4 regions of the Paenibacillus sp. FSL k6-2145 genome follow, and region 3 is predicted to be linked to each of the others. Evidence: riboswitches for the same ligand, from Rfam matches in the RefSeq annotation. Region 3 holds a riboswitch; each other region holds the start of a gene.
What was found. A riboswitch is a leader RNA that binds a small molecule or an ion and turns the genes downstream of it on or off. The one in region 3 is predicted to bind thiamine pyrophosphate.

Region 1 (6,043 bases), 460 kb from region 3:
ATTAGAAGGGAGATTGATAGTGATGAAAGATTACAACTCTGTTTGGCAGCTTAAAACATGGAAAATGGTCCTTGCCGCTTCGATACTCACCGCAGGCACGGCACCTGCCTTACTCTCATCCACTGTGGCGGAAGCCGCAGCAACCAAGCCTAAACCGACAGCTTATATTAACAATGTTCAAGCTCAATATGATGTTGTCATACGGCAGGGTATTACGTACGTGGCATTGACGGAGCTTCAATTCCTCGGCAACTATACGTTTGGTTACAATAACAAAACAAAAGAGATCAGCATTAAGACAGGCAGCGATAAGTATGTCCTTACACCTAACAGCAAAACAATGAAGAAAAACGGTCAGAATGCGACATTATCCTCAGCGCCGATTCTGGTGAATGGTAAAGCGATGCTTCCGCTCCGTGCCATCGGTGAAGCTTTTGGTGCCAATGTGCAGTGGAACCAGAAGGCCAAGGAAGCCTACATTTACACTACCGATGCTACGATTGTAAAAGAATATAACAGTTCCGATCTGACTGTGGCGCGTGAAGCCGCACTGCATCTGCCCCGCTTTTCTGAACTGGGACAAGCACGTCTGGACATTCGCAACCCTTTGGGTCCAGTGGATTCATCCATTGAATACATTTTTGAACAAGACAAAAAAGATCGTTTCTTCGTTGTTGAGGATAACGATCTAATTAGTTATTATATCCTTAAAAATGGAAGTGCCTTGCTACAGTGGCAGGCCAACATCAGCAAAAGTGCCGGAACCATCGGTGACCTGTTCTTTATTAAAACCAAAGCCGTTGCTGAAGCAGGGACTCGTCCTTCCGTAGCAGGTCAAACACTCGTATCATTCAAGTACTCTCGCATGCTTGAAGAAACCTTTTACGAAATCATGAACAAATTGGGCTCTATTGATACCGGTTCTGTTGTCCCCGAGAAAGGCAAAGTCATCGTTGGAGTTCCGGGAGAGAAATAATTTGAGCATCCTCTATAAAACATCACTCAGCAAAACTATACTATGACATCTGCATTACAGAGAGCGCCCTCTAAGTCATTGTGGCAATGACCTTGGGACGCTCTTTTTGGCGTTATATTTTATTACAAGCAAAGCTTAAACTTTTACCAACTCCAGCGATTCAATCTCCTGTCTAATATTGCGTGTTCCCAGACTGGCTCGTTTTCCCTGAAGCAAACCCCTTGAACAACGTTGGTACTTTGGAATAACGGGTATTCGTAATTTTGCCTTGTGATGTACTGCTGTCTGTACGCATAATCGAATCTTTCACATTGGAAATGTTAGAGTTATCCAGCGTCATGTTAACTGCGAAGGAAGTCCCACCATTTTGGCGAACCAGTTTGCCAATATCATCTGCACGGAAATTTTTGATGTTAATTGTTCCAGCTGCATTCATCTGGAACACTTTATCATAAGCCTTATACGCTGCCCCACCGGTTATGTTAACCGTTCCGGCAGACTTCAATGTCAGTGCATCCTCGCCCACGTCCTGCCAGACTACATTCGATATATTACAGTTGCCATAACAGTGAACACCATCAGCAGCTGGTGATCCAATGTTTACGTTTTTGAGCGTGGCCCCTGCCTCCAGACGGAAGACTGGTTTCTGACCCTCAGCTTGAGATCCGTCGCCCAGTGTGGAAGGATTGGCTACAAATGTTTTACCTTGGCCGTCATAGGTCGTGCCCTTTGGAACCACAATGGTTGAATTTACAACGGTAGGTGCAGCCGCAGCCGGAACGGCACCAAATATAGAAGCAACCAAACCAGCGGACAGCAACAACGTCAACATTTTTTTCATAATTTTATTCCTCCCTTATTCTCTCGTTTTTGGTAGTGTACAAGCCTAAGCTTGTTCTGGAAGTTCGTCAGAGGTGCACCTCTGTCCGACCCACAACCTAATCCTACCAAATAAGGAAGGTAACTAGAATGATCATTAGATCAGATATATCATGACACCGCACAATCCCTCTCATATCGGCATTTTTTGCATATCAGGTCCCTCAAGCAATATGCTGATATCAACCTACGGTATGCTCATTTGTAACGTAATGTACCCCTCACTTTAATCCCCGGTAACAAAGAAAGACCACTACATTTGTCTCCAAATGTGTGATCTTGAATGTCTTCTGGCTTGCTGATATAAGATATCAGGCTCCGAATCTCTGACGATAACCGCACTTTCGACACAACTCTTCCACAGCTTCCCGCCTGGAGAAGCCATATACCAGATTGTTCGCTCGCTCACCCTCAATAATCTCCGAGAATGACTTCTCGTGCACGTTACCCAGGTTAATTACACCCTCGCCATCGAGACAGCATGGAACCACCGTTCCATCCACAAGCACAGCTGCCTGACCACGCAATGCATGGCAGAAGCCTTTGCCATCATCTTCAGGTGCATCCAGACTTGGCCACTGGAACTCGTGGTCCTGATTCAGGTATACATTTGGGGCAATTTTGACCCCGCTGCCTGGAACCACTTTTTCCTCAATGCGGAAGTCCAGATTGAACTCACGTTCCAGCACTTCAAGGGTCTCCCGATTTCGATTCATCTGAGCATTCGTGAAGTTATCCTGCGTCAGATTCCACAGTCGGAAAGAGATGATGACATTGTGCTTAACGGCCTCATGTACAAAGGACAAAATATGACGCAGATATCCGTCACGATCTGTTGAACCTTCATGCCCATCGAAGCTGTGCAGGGAGAAATTCATCTGCCGCAGCGCCGGTTTGCCAAGCAATTTATGCTGAGTCTTGGGCAGCAGTGTACCATTCGTTGTAATGTTCACCTTGAGTCCCTTCTCATGTGCGGAATCAAGCAACAGATCTATTTTGGGATGCAACAAGGGTTCGCCTTTGACATGTAGATAAATATGATTGGTGTGTGGTTTAACTTGTTCCAGTATATTGTTGAAGACTTCAGGGTCAATGAATCCTTTGGCACGCTGCGTCTGCGGACAGAAGCTGCAAGCCAGATTGCAGATACTCGTGATCTCAATATATACTTTTTTGAACGTTTTCAACTCGGGTCCCCATTCTGCCTAGGAGGGAGAACATCCCACCTGCATTTTGTGATCCGGCCAATACGGGCCATCCCTATTATATCGGGTTCATGAGCCGAGGTAAATTGTTCAGTTATCATGCTGCCTCTTTACAGTTCATGTTCGAGTGATATATGCTGAACACACAACTGCATATCTTGAACTTTTGCACTAGGGGAGCCCCTGCGGCTGAGACGAATATGACTATTCGGACCCTTTGAACCTGATCTGGATCATACCAGCGGAGGGAAGTGGAGCGGCCTTTTAGTAAGCGGAATTTTTTCATGTATGTGAAGATAAATTGCGGATTTAACTTACAGACCCACTCATTTCTCCGGAAATGGGTGGGTCTTTTTTGTTCCTTTTGCAGAGTACAGGATGCCGTTGTTATTCCAGCAGTCTGACATCAAGGGGGTGAGGATCAGATGGCCAACCATGTAACCATTCACAACGTAAGCTTCGCTTTTCACGAAAAAAAGGATTCACCCGTACTCTCCAATGTGTCGCTTCAGGTTCAACAAGGAGAATTTGTCTCGCTCATCGGCTCCAGCGGATCAGGTAAAAGCACACTCTTCAAGTTGCTTGCAGGCTTGCATGAGCCAACCGCTGGCACCATCGATATAGCTGATGTACCGCAAGGACAACGGCTCGGACGAGTCGCCTATATGCCGCAGAAAGATCTGCTGTTATCCTGGCGTACCGTCATGGAGAACTGCATGCTGCCTGCCGAGCTGGCACCAGGCCGACAAAACAAGAACAAACTACGAGCCGATATCATCGCAGGATTGGCAAGGTTCGGCTTGTCCGGTTATGAGCAGGCCTATCCAGATGAGTTATCCGGCGGCATGCGGCAGCGGGTGGCATTGCTGCGTACCTTGCTTACAAGCGGGCAGCTCATGTTGCTGGATGAACCCTTCGGTGCACTCGACGCCTTAACCAAACGACAAATGCATCGCTGGTTATTGGAGCTGTGGGAGGGCTTTGGCCAAACCGTGCTGTTCATTACACATGACATCGAAGAAGCCCTGCTGTTAAGTGACCGTATCATTCTGTTAACTCCAGGGGGGCAAGGCCAGCAGTTGCGGGAGATGACGGTTCCCTTACCACGCCCAAGGCATTCGGACATGATCTACGAACCGGCTCTCGTGCAGATGAGGCAACAACTGGAGGAACAATTGCATGCAAATTGATAGAGCTGAGGTTAGCGTTTGGACGTGGTGTTCAAAGTGGCTCCCGAGGTCGTTTTCCCAATATGGTTTGTTTATTATGCTCATGTTCTTATTACTGGCGATCTGGGAAGTGATTGTGCGTATGGGATGGGTGCCCTCCTTTATCATTCCTGCACCCACGGCCATCGTAAGCTCACTGGTTGAGCATCGTCGTCTGCTGTTGACCATCCATCTGCCTGCTACCTTTATGGAGGTTGTTGTTGGTTTTGTCTTGTCCATAGTGACTGGAATTACGCTGGCAACAGGCATGCATATGAATCGATCGATTGAAAAGGCCTTGTATCCCTTCATCGTGATCAGTCAGACCGTCCCGCTGATTGCCTTGTCTCCCGTATTTATCCTGTGGTTTGGTTACACGTTGTGGAGCAAAGTCGCGGTGGTATTCTTAATCGCATTCTTCCCCATTGTGGTCAGTACCTACGATGGACTCCGCCAAGGCGATCCAGAGCAGCGTGAACTACTGCTCACCATGGGCGCCAGCAAGTGGGATATTTTTTGCAAACTCCAGGTTCCGCTGGCACTTCCCTCTTTTTTCTCGGGGTTAAAGATGTCTGTGGTGTACTGCGTGGTTGGGGCAACGATTGGTGAATGGCTCGGTGGCAGCAAAGGTCTCGGATACTTCAGCCGCCGCATGTCCAGCAACATGAACACGGATGCGATGTTTGCTGCTATTGTGCTGTTATCCTTACTTGGGATCGTTTTGTTTGTACTGATTGCCTGGCTGGAGAAACGGTTTAGCATACGGCGTCATCGTCATGGAGGCAAAAGAAAAGTTGGATAATACTTAGACAGAAATTAGAGGTAAATACAGGAGTTACAATCTTCAAAACATACCTTATGCACAATTTCAGCAGCATCTTCAATCAGTTCATTGTCACATTGTCCGTTAACATGCTGCTGTCCATTTTCTACAAACCAAAACGATGAAATGAGGAACTTCATTTATGAATAACAAAGGTATATACTCCCTGCTTCCCATCATGCTCATTAGCCTTTTGCTGATCGTTAGCGGATGCAGCACCACGAATACTAGCAAAAACACGCCAACAACAGACTCTGCAACCAATGCACAACAGACAGACATGTCTGCAACCGAGCCAACATCAGACGCCAAAGATAAACTGTCCATCATGCTCGACTGGTACCCGAATGCAGTACACTCCTTCATCTACGTTGCTCAGGAAAAAGGATACTTTGCAGATCAAGGTCTCGATGTCGAAATTCAGATGCCTGCGGATACCAATGATTCACTCAAACTTGTTGCTGCTGGAAAAATTGATTTGGCTCTAAGCTACCAGCCCCAAATTTTGCTCGCTCGTAGTGAGAACATTCCTGTACGTTCCATTGCTGCTGTTGTTCGCCACCCGCTTGTGCATCTGTTGACCGAAGCAAATGGCAACGTGAGCTCACCCAAAGGTCTTGAAGGGAAAACTGTCGGTTATTCTTCGATTCCGCTGTATGAAGCGATGGTTCGTACGATGATTAGCAAGGATGGCGGCAACCCCGACAACATGAATTTGGTCGACGTTGGGTTCGATCTGATTCCTTCGCTGGCTTCCGGACAGGCGGATGCAATTATGGGTGGTTTTATTAACCATGAGCAACTGATTCTGGAGAAAGAAGGACATGCCATGAAATCCATTAACCCCGTCGATTATGGTGTGCCTGATTATTATGAATTGGTTCTGACCGCGAGTGAAGCTGGCATTGAAGCAAAAAAAGACCAACTTACCCGGTTCGTCAAAGCGATCCAG
Region 2 (6,043 bases), 3.1 Mb from region 3:
CTCGATCAGCTTTCGGCGAAAAATACGGTGATGATCGGGCAGATGAATCTGTTCCCGGGTGATACGTCACGTAAAGGGATGTTTGATCGGACCCCAGATGAACATATTGGAGGACATAAAGCATGAAGGCGGTAACGTATCAAGGGGTTAAAAATGTCGTGGTCAAAGAGGTGCCGGATGCGAAGATTGTGAAACCGGACGATATGATCGTAAAGATCACCAGTACCGCCATTTGCGGTTCTGACCTTCATCTTATTCACGGGATGATCCCTAACCTTCAGGAGAACTATGTCATCGGGCATGAGCCGATGGGGATCGTAGAAGAAGTAGGTCCTGGCGTGACCAAGGTAAAAAAAGGTGACCGTGTGATCATTCCGTTTAACATCGCATGCGGAGAATGCTTTTTTTGCAAAAATCAGCTGGAAAGCCAATGTGACAATTCAAACGAACACGGGGATATGGGCGCATATTTCGGCTACTCCGGAACGACCGGCGGATATCCCGGCGGGCAAGCCGAATATTTACGGGTCCCGTTTGCCAATTTTACCCACTTTAAGATCCCTGAAAACTGCGAACAACCGGACGAAAAGCTAAGCTTGATCGCCGATGCCATGACGACGGCATTCTGGAGCGTAGATAACGCCGGCGTTAAGAATGGTGATACAGTCATCGTGCTCGGCTGCGGTCCGGTCGGACTCCTGGCCCAGAAGTTCTGCTGGCTGAAAGGTGCTAAGCGGGTCATAGCCGTCGACTATGTCGATTACCGCTTAAAGCATGCAAAGCGAACAAACAATGTGGAAATCGTAAACTTCGAACAGGATAAGAATATTGGGAACACTCTCAAGGAAATGACCAAAGGCGGCGCCGATGTCGTGATTGATGCGGTAGGAATGGACGGTAAGATGAGCGATCTTGAATTTCTAGCCAGCGGTATGAAACTGCAAGGCGGCACCATGAGCGCATTTATCATTGCATCTCAGGCTGTCCGCAAAGGTGGCACCATTCAAGTCACTGGTGTATACGGCGGACGTTATAACGGATTCCCGCTCGGTGACATCATGCAGCGAAACGTGAATATCCGTTCCGGACAAGCTCCGGTCATTCACTACATGCCATACATGTACGAGTTGGTTACGTCTGGCAAAGTGGACCCTGGGGACATCGTTACGCACGTCATTCCGCTCAGCGAGGCCAAGCGGGGCTATGAAGTGTTCGATACAAAAACGGACGATTGCATTAAAGTCATCTTAAAGCCTTAAATATGAATTGATACATGGGAGGACAATCTGAATGGATTCCACATACGCTTTGCATGAGATGCTCGAGGTGCATGAAATAGCTGCGTTCAAGACGGTTTGCATGACAAAATCCAAGACCATGCAAGCTCTGGTAACCGACCCGGAGCTCAAGCAAATTTTGCAACAAGATGCGACATTATCACAACAGCAGCTTCAGGAGCTCGGTGGAGTGCTGTCTAAAGCGACTGTATAGGAGATAAAAAAATGAACCCAATATTAGAACACATGACTGGTCTTAATACGCTGACCGATGAAGTGATCGCAATGGATTTTTTGATGAACGCCAAGAGCGGCGTCAGAAACTACGCCATGGCTGTGACCGAATGTGCTACCCCCGAAATCAAACAAATTTTGATGAAACAGCTCGATGAAGCCATAGACTCTCATGAAAAGATATCAAATTACATGATGCAGCATGGCTTATACCACCCTTACCATATTGCAGAGCAAATTCAGCTCGATCTGAAAAACATTCAGACTGCTATGAACATTCCGTCCTGACGCCCTTTTTGATTTCAGCCAGAGACTTCAGAGTATAAAATGCTCCTGTGTCAAGAATTTCAACAATGAAAAAAGGCGGATACACTCCGCCCTTTTTTTGGCATCGTCACGAAACACGCTTATACTAGCGTTCCTTTACGTAAATCTACTTATTTTCCATTCTGAGACTGATTACCCTTTGCAGCTCCACGACCGAGACCTTTAATCAACTACCAGTAAGCTCAAGCCTCCAGCCTCCATGACATCTCCCAAAAATCAAGTTCAAAGCGACTGCACATCACGAAAATATCTTCCATCCGTTGGTACGTTACCTCGCTACAGCCTTCTAATAGCTTATCCGTTAACGCGACAAGGGATTGATTGTTGCTGTTGTATTCAGAGGAAGCATATCCTGTGATCCATTCTCCATAAAAGGGATGATCAGCTGCACCTGGCTTTTGGGAAAGAACTTGACCAATCTCTGCATAGCTCCATGAGCAGGCCAGAATGGATACAAGTACTTCTGCTATGCCGCCCGCATGGGAAACAGAGAGCATATAGTTAGTATACGCTGCATTCTTCAGTGCAGGTTTTACCTGAAAAACATGATCCTCTGTAATTCCTAATCGCTCCATATAAGAACGATGAATTTTCATTTCACCATTCAGGATGTTATCTACGTTTTTACTAAAAAACTGCATCAATTTGGGGTCGTGCGACTTGACAATACCTAGTGCAAATACACGGGCATAATCGTACAGGTACATGTAGTCTTGCAGCAAATAATAACGAAATTGTTCAACCTGTAAAGAACCATCTCCGATCCCTTTAACAAAAGGATGCTCAAGACATTCCTTCCACACAGGCTGTGCTGCCTGATATAGTCTCTCTGAAATAGTCAACATGTGTTCCTCCAATTCATAATGTACGTATTTAAAAACAAAAAAACGAAACATCCATAGGATGTTTCGCAGACAAATACACTAAAACAAGGGGGTTCGCATGAGCTACCCAAGTACAGCGTTTCATCGTTGCATCCCTACGTTGGCATGATCCAAATCAGGTAAGGTCGGTTTAACACCCTCTCAGCCGGTTAAGGCTCCCTTGCAAACGGTTGTATGTAGTTGATTACTTTCTTATCCGCATAAAAGAAAAAATAACATCCATTTAGTATATCAAGGGCTGTTAAATATAGTCAAGGCAGTTTGTATCCCACCTCATCAGCTTGAGAGACGTATTTAAACGACGGAAACCATCACAACAATGGTTGAGTTTTAGCTACTGTTATGATGGTTTCTATTCTTTGAACTACTGCCAATGATTTAATGCCCGAGTTTGTTCTTTCCGACAAAAGTGAGTATTCCGTACTGGGAAGTGTTTCTCCAGCTCTCATTGGTCGTATCATTCCATTTGGCTACGTTCTGTTTACCTCCGCCCTGATTGTCGTTAATTTGAAGATCGAAACCGAGAACATTTCCTGCTTTGGGCGTCAGTGAATGTAACTGGATTCGGGCTTCTACGAGATATCCTTTATTTGTTTTCTTCACAGCACTTACAAGGCGTCCGGGTGAGGCACCCCCTGCAAAGGTTCCTACATTGTCTGCACTGATTCTGAACTGGGCATCATCATATTGAAAATACGGTGTGCGCTGGTGATTCTCATCCAGGAAAATCTCAATCGAATCCTGATCCCATGGGTTGATGCTATCTGTGATGATGTTTGGATCAGTGACGTCAATCAGCAGATATAGATACTCCCCTGACCACATTGCGCGAGCCACTGCCTCTGCACCTTCGGTCTCATTCAACCTTTTTACTTCAAATGGAACAGCCTTATTCCATAGGGCGTCTTTCTTCCCATCAATCTGAACAATCCCTTGCACAGCTTGTGCAGATTTGGGCATAGGGGCAAGCTGAATCACGCCGTATTTGCTTGTATCTTGTTCCTGAGATTGTGTTCGATCATTCCAGTACAGTGGATTATAAGGTTGTGTCCCACTTGCACCGCCATCAGTCACACGGATATCCAAGCCAACTTCATATTCTGAATCGGCTTGGATACCATCCCATGGAATGGACAATTCAACCTGATATCCAGCTTTTGTCTCGCGTACACGATATGAACGCCGCTCCGCGCCCTCAGCTTTGCCTGACCGCTTGATGATTACATGTCGGTCATCTGCTTCATATGTGGAGGTCTTGCCATTATTGAGATCAACAAAGAGTTCTACTCTGTCATTCACATCTGACTTCGCATCCTGAACATCCACAAGGATATACAGGTTACTTTGATCCCATAAGGTTCTGAAACTGGCTGATCCCGAAGAGTCACCCTTCAGTGGAGTAGACACCGCTTTGTTCCAGAGCGGATCTTGTGACTGTTTTTTGATATCCGGTTTACCCGAAAGTGAGACGGCTCTCTGTGTCAACACAGGCAAGCTGGATTCATCCACGAGTCCCCAGTATGCTTTTTTGGCCTTCAGGGCTGAATCAAACAGCATCGCCTGGTTGTTGTAAGACTTCTCATCTTGGAGTCCCCATAAGGTAACTGAAGAAATGTGATCTTTGTGTTTTTTGTACAAATCCAACAGTTCCTTATATCGATACGCCTGTTTTACCGCAACTTCATCCGACATCTCTTCACCAAATGGAATTCCGCTATCCACATCCAGTTCCGTGATCTGAATATCCAATCCAAGTTCGACGAACATGTTGATCGTTTTTTCAATTTCCTCGATGGGCGGGGATTCCAGGTTATAGTGGGATTGCAAACCCACACCATCGATGAGTCCCTTCTCTTTCAGTCGTTTGACCAACTGAAACATATGCTCTCTTTTCTCAGGGATTTCCGTGAAGTATTCGTTGTAGTATAATTTGGCATCCGGATCGGCTGCACGAGCGAATTCATAGGTTTTTTCAATGTAATCCGGACCGATTAGTTCATAAAAGGAACTTTTACGTAAACCGTTGGCATCACCATTGCTATCCGCAATCGCCTCGTTTACCACATCCCAGGCATAGATCTTACCTTTGTATCGGGTCATGACGGTTTCGACATAATCCTGAATCCGGGCAAGCAGTAATTCTCGACTCGCAGGGTTACCCTGAGGATCCTTGAACATCCACTCTGCAGCATCAATATGCCACAACAACGCATGTGCGCGTACGCCCATACCATGCTCCTCAGCGAACTGAACATATTGATCGGCTGCCTCGAACTCATAAACACCTTCGGAAGGAGACATGTACTTCGGTTTCATCTCATAGGTTGCGGTCAAGCTGTTAAAATGCTTTGTGAGCAGTTGTCCGTATGCGCCTTCCAACTGCCAGCGATACACCGCTGCACCAATGGGGAAATCATCTTGATACAGGTCCTCCAGAGACAGAATCCCTGCTTCAATCTCCAGTTGCTCGGCCAGAGTAAATGATACATCATCCACATAGAACGATAACGTATCTACGCTATCTTCAGAGATGTAGGGTGTTTCGATGAACAAATTCAATTCAGTGGGATCATCGCTATACTGAAATTTTCCGGTGATCTTGTGCCATGTGTTCCATTCTGTTTTGGCAATCTTCACGCTACCGATCGGGTTCCAGCTTTCGGCCGTTGTTTTTTTATATGTGGTGAGCTGTAGTGTTTGATCCGTGGTGGGCTCCTGGGTAAGTCTTACATATGCCGTAATTTCATACTCTTGGTTACGCTCAAGCAGATCCTTCATGGATAACATCGGTCCATGGTAGGAACGATCACGGTTGGAAACTAGCATACTAGACTGGCCTTCGTGTGCTTCCTGCTGTGTCACTGTCAGATTTTCACTACCGACACGTGGAGTCCATCCTTGAAGTGTACCGTCTTCAAAGTTTGTGCTTAAATGACTTCCCTCCACTTCCGTAACTGCCTTGGCTGCATGTGAGACATTCGAAAATGGAAGCATGGCGAGTACCAGCACAAGAACCAAGGCTGTTATATTCCATTGACCTAACCGTTTCATACAATTCCTCCTCATGATTTGGTCTAAGTATTTCTGAACGGATTAACATCCAGATAAATAGATTATAGTTCTTTCGATAGCGCTTACATATAACAAATTCCCAATAATTATAATAAAAAGTTATCATTTGGTAATCTCATGTGAGCTTAGGAAGCTGGAGTTCGTTCGCGTGGAATATCAAAAAAGCCGCTACATATTTGCAAAAATAAAAGACCGTTTCCCGATAAAATACGAGAAAACGGTCATAGTTAAAAAGTATCTTTTTTCCTG
Region 3 (6,043 bases):
GCAGGTCGATCAGGCGTAGCTGGGTGGAGTTTTTCATCGTACTTTGGCTCCATTACACTTGCTCCTCGTCCAGGCTGGACTTGTTTGTCCTGTTGCCGATTCATATGGTCATCACTTCCTAATATACAGATTACATCTTTACTACCGCTTCTGTGGCCGCCAGCGCACGAGCAGCTTCTCCAATAGTGCAATGAGCAGGAAGAGCAGTAAGCTGAGAGCGACAATAATCATGATTGCCACGAATAAACGATCGGTGCGATAAGCCGACTTTTGCAGCATCATATAATAACCAATACCCTTGTCTGCACCAATCCATTCGGCAATGATGGCACCCATCACGCTATAGGTAGCGGCGATTTTGACACCGGAGAACACGGATGGCAGCGCATGGGGAAGCTCCAGCTTCCAGAAAATCTGATGACGTTTCGCACCAGCCATGCGCATATAGTTCATCATCGCCGCGTCAGTACGGGTCAAGCCATCCATCGCCGCCACTGCAACAGGGAAGAAGCAGACGAGGATGATCGTAATCAGCTTGGGCAACAGCCCGAATCCGAACCAGATTAACAGGAGTGGCGCGAGCGCGATGGTCGGGATATTTTGACTAAGAATAAGTAAAGGGTACAGGGCCGACTTGAGAAAAGGGACCAAATGCAGCACCATCGCTATCAGTAATCCGACCGCTGTGCCAGCCGCGAATCCAATCAGTGTTAACTGAATGGTTGCGGAAGCGTGCATGCCAAGCCGTTCGGCCTGGGTTGCCGCTTCGCGGGCGATGTCGGACGGTGCAGGCAGCATCCATTTCTCAATATGGAAGAGGGAGACGGCTCCCTGCCATATCGCTATAAAGAGAATAACCGCCACAATGGGCGGCCATACACTTTTGAAATAGGCAGGCATTAGCGATACTTCTCCGTCAGGGTGTCCATGCTGAAGCCGGTAGGGCTATGGGCGATTTTGATCTGGGAGATGATGCTTGGGCTACCAGCCTCCACGAGTACCTCGTGCATTTTACGGACAACCTCCAGCAGTTCCTCCAGTTCCCCCTCCATCGTGGTGTCGAGCGCGTTCACCTGATATTTCAGGCCGGATTGCTGAATAACTTCAATTGCGCGATCTACATAAGGGTAAGAATTCTCGCCATTTGGCGTTTTGGGAATAACCTGAATGCTAAGTAATGTGCTTGCCATGAGAGATCACTTTTCCTTTCGTGATAAATTGCATGAATTGAACCAGGTTTACACTTATCACTCCGATTGCAGTACCCTCTTACGATCACTGTTATCCCCGGATTTCTTTAATGAATTTCAATGGAGGAAATCCGGGGATAGCATATGCTTCCGAAGGAGCTTTCTTTCAGAAAGCTTTTAGGTGAGCGCTTCGCTTCTTCAGATGGGTTCTGCACTCTTCGTTCTTGTGTAAAAAAGTTAAACTTAAGCAAATTTTATTGGGGTAAAAACTCGTTTGTATATGCCTTGCTTACATCGATCTGTTCATCCAGCAGTTTTTTGCTAAACATCCAGTCGGTGTAGTTCTGCCACACTTCCTGCTTTTGCTCACCCCAGCGCCGGGCGTCATCCGTGTACTTTGGACTAAGCCATTTCTGGCTTGCCAGTACCAAGTCTTTATCTAGATCCGGTACGGCCTTGATCAGAATGTTCGCTGCGTCTTCGGGATGATCAATCGCATATTGATACCCTTCTGAAGTGGCTTTCAGGAATGCTTTCACCAACTCAGGGTCGTTTTGGATCGTCTGCTCGTTTGTTACAAGGACAGGTGTGTAGTAATCCAATGCATCTGAATAATCCTTCACATATAACATGTCGATCGGTTCTCCGCGCAGTTCGGCTTCAATACCTGTCCAGGCGTAGAAAATCCACGCGAAATCAATGTCCCGTTTCACTGCGGTGAAAAAGTCAGCGTCACCCATATTAATGTTTTTCACTTTGGATACATCGGCGCCTTCGCCCTCCATAATGGATTGCATCACGGCTTCTTCGACTGGGGAACCCCAACCGCCATAGGTTTTACCTTCAAAATCTTTCGGTGATTTGATATTCCGATCCGCCGGAGCAGCGAACCCGGATGTATTATGCTGAATAACTGCTGCGATGGAGACGAGAGGAACACCCTGTGTGCGGGCTTGAGTTACACTCTCCTGATAACTTACGCCAAACGGTACTTCATTGGAGGCAACCATCGTATCTGCGCCACCGGCACCTGGTTGTACAATCTCCACGTTCAAGCCTTCGGCCTTGTAAAAACCTTGATCTACAGCCGCATATAGGCCGGTATGATTCGTATTCGGTGTCCAGTCGAGCACCACTTTAATATCTTTCAGGGCGGCAGTGTCACCTTTGTTACTGCTTTCCGCATTTGTGTTGCTGTTCTGTTCTGCCGGGGCAGCTTCTTTGCCGCCACATGCGGCTACAGTCACCATAAGCACGCATAAGAGCATCAATCCCATCGTTTTACGCCATTTCATCTGTAATTCTCTCCTTCGATATGTCCGGCCGAGTGGCACGGGGTACTCCTTGGCTTCATATCCAATCATCTTGCATAAATCAACAGATTTATACCAGTTGAGATCTGAATAACGTCACTTTTTTTAGCTCTCTGGCTATATAAAAGAACATTAAAAAAGCGTCCCGTATTCCGGGACGCGTGCAGGCGTTAGAGAGGTGGCGTTCAGCCATAGGGCTGTGCCATTTCGATATACTCCGATTCCTACGCTGGCATGATCCAGATCAGGTCTAAGGGTTAGTATCTTGGTGGGATACACTCTCAGCCGGCCAATTCCGACTCCCCTGGGAAACTATGAAGTTACGGGCATTACTAGGTGTAATTATAGGCCAGCGGGTGGAACGTGTCCAGTCAGGAACTGGATGGGGACACGTATGAACTTATCAAACAGGCCGTTATACATATGTATAACAGCCTGTTTAGATGTGTTATTTTCAATAATTATCGTGGCGAATCATATAAGGCAATCTGGCTGAGTGCAAAAGCATCGGATTTTGGGTCATAGCCTACCTGTTTCTGAGTGGTTTCCAGATTCAATCGTTTAAACCGATTATTCGAGATCCCATGCAGTATGGTGAAGGGCTCCAGATTGGTAGCTGTAATTGCTTTGAACATCAAATCACACAAGTCAGCCGGACTAATATACGCGCTCATATCCCTTGCTTCCAGCGCTGGTCCGTCCGGTTGAAAATCATCATATGCACCTATACGTATTGCTACACTTTGTAAACCTTCGGTATACGCAAAATAGGAAGCGAGCGATTCTCCGAAACATTTGCTAACCCCGTACAAATTCCGTGGGCGTGTTGGCATGTCCGGATAGACTTGAGCATCAATGGGATACCCCTCAATCGTCTGTGCACTGCTCGCCAGAATGACTCTTTGCACACCTTGCTCCTTAGCTGCACGGAATACATTAAATGTACCTTTGATATTGATGTCCAACAACGATTCATAGAATCCGGCATTCGGGGAAGGGTCTCCCGCCAGATGTACTACCACATCCATGCCTTCGCAAGCATGCTGACAGGCTTCAGGGTCTGTCACATCCAGTGTCATGATCTCATGGTCGGTTTCTTGATACGTATGCAGTCTGTCGATATTCAAATCCGTTAGTCGCAGGTGATATGCTTCTGACAAGTGTTGGGACAAGTCCCGGCCAATTTTCCCGGCTGCGCCGGTAATTAAAATGTTCATGAAATCAACTCCAATTCTTAGCGCTGGAAGAACTCAATCCATTCCTTTTCAGGTCCATAGATGAAGAAATAGCGGTAACCGTTAGGCAGTGTAATAATCTCTCCATCAATAAATACGGCTTTGGTGGCTTGGATGCGTTTGTACTCAGAATCAAGGTCATCTACATGGATCGCAAAATGGTGTACCGTACCTTCGGAAGGCAGCTTGTCGCTGTAACCTTGAATTAACTCAATCTCAGTCTCATTACTTCCATTGAAGCCAAGGAAGGCGAGCTGAATGACGCCGTTGGTATGGGTTACCCGGTCTTTCAATTCAAGACCAACAATCTCCGTATAGAAACGCAGCGTGGTCTCCAGATCACGAACGGCAATACCGACATGGTCAATGCGCTTTTGAAAACTCATAATTAAATTCCTCCATATGTAGTGAATGTTTCTACCATTTTAAGGGATATCATAGGGCTGTACTACATGGTTGTCAAATCCAATTTTAAATTGGAAAAATCATAATTGTTCACAGAATGTTCACTTATGTGGAGGGTTTGGTCATCTCTATAATTACGAAGGTAAACAGAGAGGATGAGAGAATTGCCAACCAGCAAAAAGGAACAGATTATTTTCGGATTAATGATGTGTACAGGAATGGTCTTGGTCATGATGTTCTTCAATCTATGGCACAGTGGGTTACTCGGCAAGATGTCCCCGCTTGAGATACTGCTTCAATTCATACTATGTTTTGTCATCGCGTTTCTGGTGGAGTCTTTCATTGTTGGCCCTGTGGCGAGAAAGATTGCATTCTCCTTGCCCTTTGACAAGTCCAACATGATTTTGGGTGTGCTCGTCATGTCATTTTTCATGGTGATTGGCATGGTTCTGATCATGTCCATGTATGGAATGATCTCGGCATATCTTGCGAATCAGTTAAGTGGGGCTTCCTTACTCCGTACGTACCTTCATACAATCGCTCGTAACTTCAGCCTGGCGTTTCCATATCAATTGATCATTTTGGGACCACTCGTACGATATGTATTCGGTAAATTCATCAAGGATAACGGGCCCGTAATGCCTGTCGTTAACAAAAGTGTGTGATTCGGTTGGCCATAAGTATTTCCTGGGCAATCTTGTGCAAAAGAATAGATATTATTCTCACCTTTAATGAAAGGTGAGAGAGAGGCAAAGATAGGACACTTGCCACCATTACAGCGCTAACGAATCAAGAACGCCTTATTAGGCCAGTTTTTAGGGAATGAAAAATCTAACGAATCTCAGGGGTGTTATTATGCAGAAAAACTGCAACGAGACCTTGAATTTTAGATAATTATCTATAATAACGTCTCTAGGATTCGTTAGATTTCAAACATGCAGAAATGGAGGGGAATAGCGTGTGCTAGGTTCGTTACAACAGAGTAACGCTACAAAAAAATGTCCACCGTCAGGTCATGACAGTAGACATTTCAATCTCAATCTCAATCTCAATCTCAATCTCAATAATAGGTAATTCTAATTCTCAGGACTGCAACGACACATAACTGTTAAGTCGCTGGATCGACCACATGTTTGTTCTGCCATTGATACGTGATCACGCTAATGACAAGCAGGCCAACTGCAAAGATCGCAAGCATCCATGCAGACTGATTAACTGCCAGATGATCAAGACTCCATCCCGTAGTCAAAGGCAGAATGGCACCGCCAACTCCACCTGAGGCAATCAAAATGCTGGGTGTGGATTCTTCTGTTCCGGGCAGCAGTTTACTGGCGAAGACAAGGGCAATGGAGAAAATACCTGACATCGCAAGTCCAAGCAGCAAGATGATGAGAAATGCAGACCAGATTTGGTTTGTAAATGGAAATACCATTAACAAAAGAACAGATGCAAGACAACTGTACAGGACATAGACGCGGTATTGGAATTTCTCTGCGATATACCCGGCGAAGAGTCGTCCCACGGACATGGCAATCCAGAAACAGGTGACACTAAGCGCTGCTCCGGCTTCCTTCATGTTCATTTTCTCAATCAGAATCGCTGGCATGAAGTTCGCAAGACTCATCTCTGTGCCAACATATAGGAAGAAGAAGAGGACGAATAATCCCAGAAGAGTTCTGTTACGGCCACGATAGGTTGGACTGGATGTACTTGCAGATGCGGGATGCATCTCACCCGATGTCCCAGCAGTGTGGGCATGTACTGAACCGTTATTAGAACTACGTCGCTCCAGAAACTTATCGAGTTCACCGAATGATCCTTTTGCCCAGAAAACAAAGGTCAGCGCGGCGCAGATCGCAACAACGAGAAAAGAAAGGCGCCAGTATCCGGCAGCAATCAG
Region 4 (6,043 bases), 3.5 Mb from region 3:
AGACGTTCCGCCGTATGTTGAAGATCCAGATTCATACGCCGTGCAGGTCGGATCTGAACGGTGTCCCTGCCACATAACACATCGGTTTTCTCCAGATTGGACGCAGAAAGATATGGATATGTTGCCGAAGTGCCGCAGGAAGGACAGTCTTGCTTTTTCGCACCATCCACATTGATGGATATGTATTCGTTCCTCCACACGTCAAATGACAATAACTTACGTCTCAATGCATTGGCATTGCCACTAAGTAACTTCATCGCTTCTGCTGTCTGATTTGCCGTTACCATCTGTACCGCTTGAGGTATGATACCAGACGTATCACATGTATCTCCACCCAGAGGGACTTCACCCAGCAAACAATTTAAACATGGCGTATCTCCAGGCATAAACGTATAGGTGATGCCGTAACTACCTACGCATCCACCATAAATCCAGGGAATACGGTGTTTCTGTGCCATATCGTTAATGAGTAATCGTGTATCAAAGTTATCCGTTGCATCCATGATCAAGTCGGTATGCTGAACGAGTTCTTCCAATTCATCTACTCTGACATCCAACACTTTCCCTTCCACATGAACCGTGGAATTAATGGCAGATAACCGTTTTTCCGCTGCCACCGCCTTCGGCATCCGTTCAATCGCGTCCTGTTCTACATATAATTGCTGTCGCTGCAGGTTACTCCACTCCACATAATCACGATCCACAATTGTTAAGTGTCCAACTCCTGAACGAACTAACGTTTCTGCAATTCCTGTTCCGAGTGCGCCAGCGCCTACAATTAAAACTCTGCTGCCCTTTAATCTGGCCTGGCCTTCCTTGCCAAGTGGCGCGTAACGTTCCTGTCTGGAATAACGATCGGCCTGTTCTGAGGATGTTAATTGATCTGTCATGTATGAACCATTCCTTCCACAGGACTACTGGCTGCTGCATAACGCTTTACGGGAATCATGCCTGCCTCATATGCCAATCTACCTGCTTCTACCCCCAATCGCATCGCTTTAGCCATGCTCACTGGATCCCCTGATCCGGATACGGCTGTATTTAACAATACGCCATCTGCACCAAGTTCCATCGCATAAGCAGCATCTTTTGGGGAGCGCAATCCTGCATCCACAATTACAGGTACAACGGCCTGCTCAATGATGATCTCAAGGTTATAGGGATTGATGATGCCTCTGCCAGCTCCGATGGGAGAAGCGCCAGGCATTACAGCATGTACGCCAAGCAATTGTAGCCTTTTGGCCAGAATGACATCATCCGAAATATAAGGCAATACCGTGAAGCCCTTTTCAAGCAAAATTTCGCAAGCCTTGTACGTTTCAATCGGATCTGGGAGTAACGTCATTCCATCTCCGATGACTTCGACTTTTATCATATCACAAAGTCCTGAAGCCCGCGCAAGCTCGGCAATTCGCACCGCCTCTTCCGCATTGGAAGCTCCAGCCGTATTCGGAAGAAGAGTGTATTTGTCCAGATCCAATGTATCCAGGAAATGCTTCTGGTTGCGCTCCTCCAGATTCAGACGACGAACAGCAAAGGTTAAAACTTCCGTTTCAGATGCTTCCACAGCCTGACTTTGCACTTCCAGATCCGAAAACTTGCCTGTTCCGAGCAACAATCTGGACTCAAACGTATATTTACCAATATTCAACATCATCAACCGCCTCCTACAAAATGTACAATCTCAATTCGATCGCCTTCTCTTAATGCCGTTGACTCATGATACTCACGGGTTAAAATATGCTTGTTCAGCTCTACAACTACAGTCTTGACTTGCAGATCAAAAGATTTAAGCAGTTTATCCACACGATTCAATCTGTCTTCAATCTCCATCCGTTGACCATTAACGATGATATTCACTGCACCACTCCCTTTCTGTTCAATCGCTCCGGACTCAGCGCCTCAATTCCGAGTTCTTCTGAGCTTTTGCCAGCGAGCAACTCAGCGATAAGCCTGCCTGTTATCGCACTAAGCAAGATACCGTTGCGGTAATGCCCAAAGGCGGCGAACAGCCCTGGTATACTCTTGCAAGCACCTATATAAGGCAGTCCATCTGGAGTTGCCGGTCTTACGCCTGCCCACGCTCGCATAAATTGTGCTTCTTTCATCCCAGGTACCCAGTGGGTAGCCGCTGTTAGCAGCTTCTGGACACCCTGTACAGAAACGTTAAGATCCGTTCTGCCTGGCAGACTGGTTGCCCCGAGCCAAACTTCGCCATTGGCTTTGGGAACAATATAGATATCCTCTGCATACACCGTTCTGTCAGGTCTGTACCCTGCATGTTCATCTGAGAACTGAACGGCGGCTATTTCTCCTTTTACCGACCACACAGGCATGCTCAGATTCACATGTCTCATCAACTCTTCACTCTGTAATCCAGCCGCTATAATGACATGTTTGCATCTCATCTCACCGATCGATGTGGTGATTCCCTGCACGCCAAGTTCGTTTGCTTGCACACGTATATCCTGTATGTCCTCCATAACCCGTGCTCCCAATGCTTGAGCGGATTCAGCATATGCCTTCGTTAGATGGACTGGAAGAATCTCACTCTCGTAAGGTCTGTAGTAGGCTCCATACGTATCTCTGTTAAGCCATGATGCCTCCTGTTGCACAACGGAACGATCCCACCATACCTCATCAGCAGAAGCAGACAACGCAGACTTCCGATTGTCCTTATAACTACTTAATTCTCTGTATGAACGAAAAGGAGTTAGGAATCCCTGGCGTTGCAGGCCAGTCTCTACCTCACTGAGTGTAGCCATTAGCACCTGTTGCTCGATAAGTAACTGTCTACTCTGTCTGGCAAGCTTAGCCATCAAAGGATGAGCAAAATCCTCACTGTCTGCCGCCAGCATTCCAGCCGCCGCGCAAGAAGTGCCTCCTGCAATCGCCGAACGCTCCAGCAACAGCACATCCTGTCCACGGGAAGCAAGCTCATAAGCGATAGCACAACCAACAACGCCTCCACCTACAATAATCGTTTCTGCATGAAACTTATCTGGTTTATCAATAACGATCTCTTTCATCCTCTCATCTCCTTGATTCAGGGACTCAGACTTTCTGTAGCAACGATAGCCTGCCTTAATAATGCAGCCGCCCGATCCGGTGACTCGCTCGCCCATACATTCGAGATCACGGCGACTCCCTGTGCCCCTGCAGAGCGAATAGCTTGAATGTTTCCCGGTTCGATGCCCCCAATCGCCATGACAGGAATGGAGACACGCCTGCACACTTCAGCAAGAGCATGTAATCCTCTGGGGTCAAGATCAGGCTTACTGTTGGTTGAGTAGACATGCCCGAAGAAAAGATAATCGGCTCCCCGTTCTTCAGCGATTTTTGCCTCATCGATTGAATGAACAGATACACCCAGACGAAGGCGCTGCACATTGCTTATAACAGCAGGGTTATAATTTCGTATCGCATCTTGCCCCCAATGTACACCGCCATAAATGTCATTCTGTGGAGGAAGTTCTGAACTATTGATAACAATGCGGCAAGATGGAATGCCAACGCTACGCAGACTTTGAGCCCAACCGATCTTGTCTTGCCATGTGAGTTGTTTTTCTCGTATGTGAATATAGTCCACCAAAGGCCAAACGTCCTTTGCAGCTTTTACAAAAGATGCCTGATCCCCTGCACCCGTAGATACAACATGCAATTCAAATGATTCTTGAACATGTTCATGAGAAATTACCGTACTGTTCATCTCCTTCCAGACTTGAATGCTATGAAAACACAAAAAAGCCACTCCCGTAGGGGAGTGGCTGCGTATTAATTATAGGACCAGATGACTGACTGATACATACAGTTCATTTCGTGCAATAAAGCTATAGACCTTATAGCCATAACGTTATACACGCAACTGCATGTTTCAATTTACTAAGCAAGACGGTTGAATTCTTTCGAATTGCCGTTTGCTCACGTCATTCACTGAAACGCGCTCGCCACTTCCCTACGCTGGTATGATCCAGATCAGGTGCAAAGGGTCCGGAATCGCATTCTTCCATCTCAGCCGCATCGTGCGGCCCCCCTAGTGTTCATATGAAGTTGTAGCCTATGTTACCATAGACGGTTTTTTTTGTCACCGTCATTTCTGTTAAACATTGTCTTGAATCGTTTAGTTTTTCTCAGACCATTCTTCGACATTCCATGTTTTGGTGACCCATCCCTCGTAGAAATCAGGTTCATGAGATACCAGTAACACCGTTCCCTTGAATTCTTTCAAAGCACGCTGCAACTCCGCTTTGGCTGTGACATCCAGATGGTTCGTCGGCTCATCGAATAGAATCCAATTGCTTTCACGCATCAAGAGTTTGCATAAACGAACCTTGGCTTGTTCTCCACCACTCAGCATATTAAGTGGACGAGTAATGTGCTCATTTTTCAACCCGCAGCGAGCGAGATGACCTCGGACCTCATTTTGGGTCAAATGTGAAAATTCATTCCAGACATCCTCAATCGGCGTGATATTCCCAGCACGAACCTCCTGCTCAAAATAGGCTGTTTCGAGGTAATCTCCTAAGAAAGTCTTTCCACTGAGTGGAGATATTTTTCCCAGGATGGTTTTCAACAGCGTCGATTTACCCACACCATTACAACCTACGATGGCAATTTTCTCACCACGTTCGATTGTCATTGTCATCTTAGGCAGCAAAGGATACGTATATCCAATTTCAAAATCAATACCCTCAAAGACCGTTTTACTGCTCGCACGGGCATCCTTGAATTTGAACGTTGGTTTGGCCGCTTCATCTGGGCGATCAATACGTTCAATTCTGTCCAGCTGTTTCTCCCGACTCTTCGCTCGACCTGAAGTTGAAGCACGTGCCTTGTTACGCTGAATGAAATCTTCCTGCTTCTTGATGTACTCTTGCTGTTTCTCGTATGCATCAATATGCTGGGCTTTATTCATATCAGCCATCTCGAGGAACTTGTTATAGTTCGCTGCATATCTCGTTAATTTGGCAAATTCCAAATGATAAATGACATTTACGACTTCATTCATGAATTCCGTGTCATGGGAGATTAAAAGAAACGCGTGCGGGTAGTCCTTCAGGTAACGTGACAGCCATTCAATGTGCTCTACATCCAGATAGTTGGTCGGCTCATCCAGCAAAAGAGCTGTAGGTTTCTCAAGCAGAAGCTTGGCAAGAAGCACCTTGGTACGTTGTCCACCACTTAGAGCTGCGACATCCCGATCAAGACCAATTGCGGACAAACCAAGACCATTGGCCATCTCTTCCACTTTTACGTCAATCAGATAAAAGTCGCCCTGTTCCAGTTGTTCCTGAATATCGCCCATCTCTTCCAGCAACTGCTCCAGCTTATCTGGATCTGCATCTGCCATCTGGTCCGTAATATTCATCATTTCTTTTTCCAATTCAAGCAACGGAAGGAATGCATCCTTAAGCACGTCACGAATGGTTTTGCCTGGGGTAAGCTTCGTGTGCTGATCCAGATATCCATAACGGACCTTAGGTGTCCATTCCACTTTTCCACTATCTTTAAGCAATTTACCGGTAAGGATGTTCATTAATGTGGATTTACCCACACCATTGGCACCAACAAGTCCTACGCGCTCTCCGGCAAGTAAACGAAATGATACATTTTTAAATAACGTGCGATCTCCAAAATTGTGACTTACGTTCTCTACTGACAATAAACTCATAAGATGAGGTTGCTCCTATCTATTAGACATTACTTTTGTTATTGTTCCGAAACCCTATTCTAGCACAGGTCCCGTCTTTTCTGAAAGTAATGTAAACAGTTCAAGAACCTCTTACATGATTTTGTCATACAGGCTACCCTAACGATTAGAGCATTTATATTCGAAATAGCCTTGCGCAGCTGCTTGTCTTGCGTCTGTGAACACCTCTTCAGCACGGTAACCATTACCACATGTGGAGGGGTAATAGTACCTGATACCCGTTAAAGGATCTACCCCACCTACGATGGCCGTTTTCTTCACAAGTCTGCCTCCACCGATCGCATAATTGTTGATCTTCTGGTCACCCACACCTATACCTTGGATAAAGGCCAT

Region 1: another riboswitch for thiamine pyrophosphate. It lies ahead of NZ043_RS13740 (ABC transporter ATP-binding protein); the one in region 3 lies ahead of NZ043_RS11775 (ABC transporter substrate-binding protein).
Region 2: another riboswitch for thiamine pyrophosphate. It lies ahead of tenA (thiaminase II); the one in region 3 lies ahead of NZ043_RS11775 (ABC transporter substrate-binding protein).
Region 4: another riboswitch for thiamine pyrophosphate. It lies ahead of NZ043_RS27105 (thiamine phosphate synthase); the one in region 3 lies ahead of NZ043_RS11775 (ABC transporter substrate-binding protein).

The regions. Positions count from the first base shown of each region.
Region 1 is NZ_CP150267.1:3,089,662-3,095,704, reverse strand. Features, by position in the region: gene NZ043_RS13755 (copper amine oxidase N-terminal domain-containing protein) at 23-976, shown strand; gene NZ043_RS13750 (pectate lyase) at 1,149-1,817, opposite strand; gene NZ043_RS13745 (radical SAM/SPASM domain-containing protein) at 2,167-3,042, opposite strand; TPP riboswitch at 3,224-3,327, shown strand; gene NZ043_RS13740 (ABC transporter ATP-binding protein) at 3,486-4,250, shown strand; gene NZ043_RS13735 (ABC transporter permease) at 4,240-5,070, shown strand; gene NZ043_RS13730 (ABC transporter substrate-binding protein) at 5,234-6,043, shown strand, end outside.
Region 2 is NZ_CP150267.1:5,778,731-5,784,773, reverse strand. Features, by position in the region: gene NZ043_RS25470 (spore coat protein) at 1-126, shown strand, start outside; gene NZ043_RS25465 (zinc-dependent alcohol dehydrogenase) at 123-1,259, shown strand; gene NZ043_RS25460 (hypothetical protein) at 1,291-1,491, shown strand; gene NZ043_RS25455 (spore coat protein) at 1,503-1,799, shown strand; gene tenA (thiaminase II) at 2,021-2,683, opposite strand; TPP riboswitch at 2,797-2,894, opposite strand; gene NZ043_RS25445 (endo-1,4-beta-xylanase) at 3,101-5,773, opposite strand.
Region 3 is NZ_CP150267.1:2,631,595-2,637,637, forward strand. Features, by position in the region: gene NZ043_RS11760 (ABC transporter ATP-binding protein) at 1-104, opposite strand, end outside; gene NZ043_RS11765 (ABC transporter permease) at 142-900, opposite strand; gene NZ043_RS11770 (thiamine-binding protein) at 900-1,190, opposite strand; gene NZ043_RS11775 (ABC transporter substrate-binding protein) at 1,445-2,485, opposite strand; TPP riboswitch at 2,707-2,819, opposite strand; gene NZ043_RS11780 (NAD(P)-dependent oxidoreductase) at 2,965-3,720, opposite strand; gene NZ043_RS11785 (VOC family protein) at 3,738-4,124, opposite strand; gene NZ043_RS11790 (hypothetical protein) at 4,308-4,808, shown strand; gene NZ043_RS11795 (MFS transporter) at 5,252-6,043, opposite strand, start outside.
Region 4 is NZ_CP150267.1:6,162,629-6,168,671, forward strand. Features, by position in the region: gene NZ043_RS27085 (ThiF family adenylyltransferase) at 1-890, opposite strand, end outside; gene NZ043_RS27090 (thiazole synthase) at 887-1,654, opposite strand; gene thiS (sulfur carrier protein ThiS) at 1,657-1,860, opposite strand; gene thiO (glycine oxidase ThiO) at 1,857-3,029, opposite strand; gene NZ043_RS27105 (thiamine phosphate synthase) at 3,047-3,742, opposite strand; TPP riboswitch at 3,936-4,045, opposite strand; gene NZ043_RS27110 (ABC-F family ATP-binding cassette domain-containing protein) at 4,121-5,671, opposite strand; gene NZ043_RS27115 (hypothetical protein) at 5,810-6,043, opposite strand, start outside.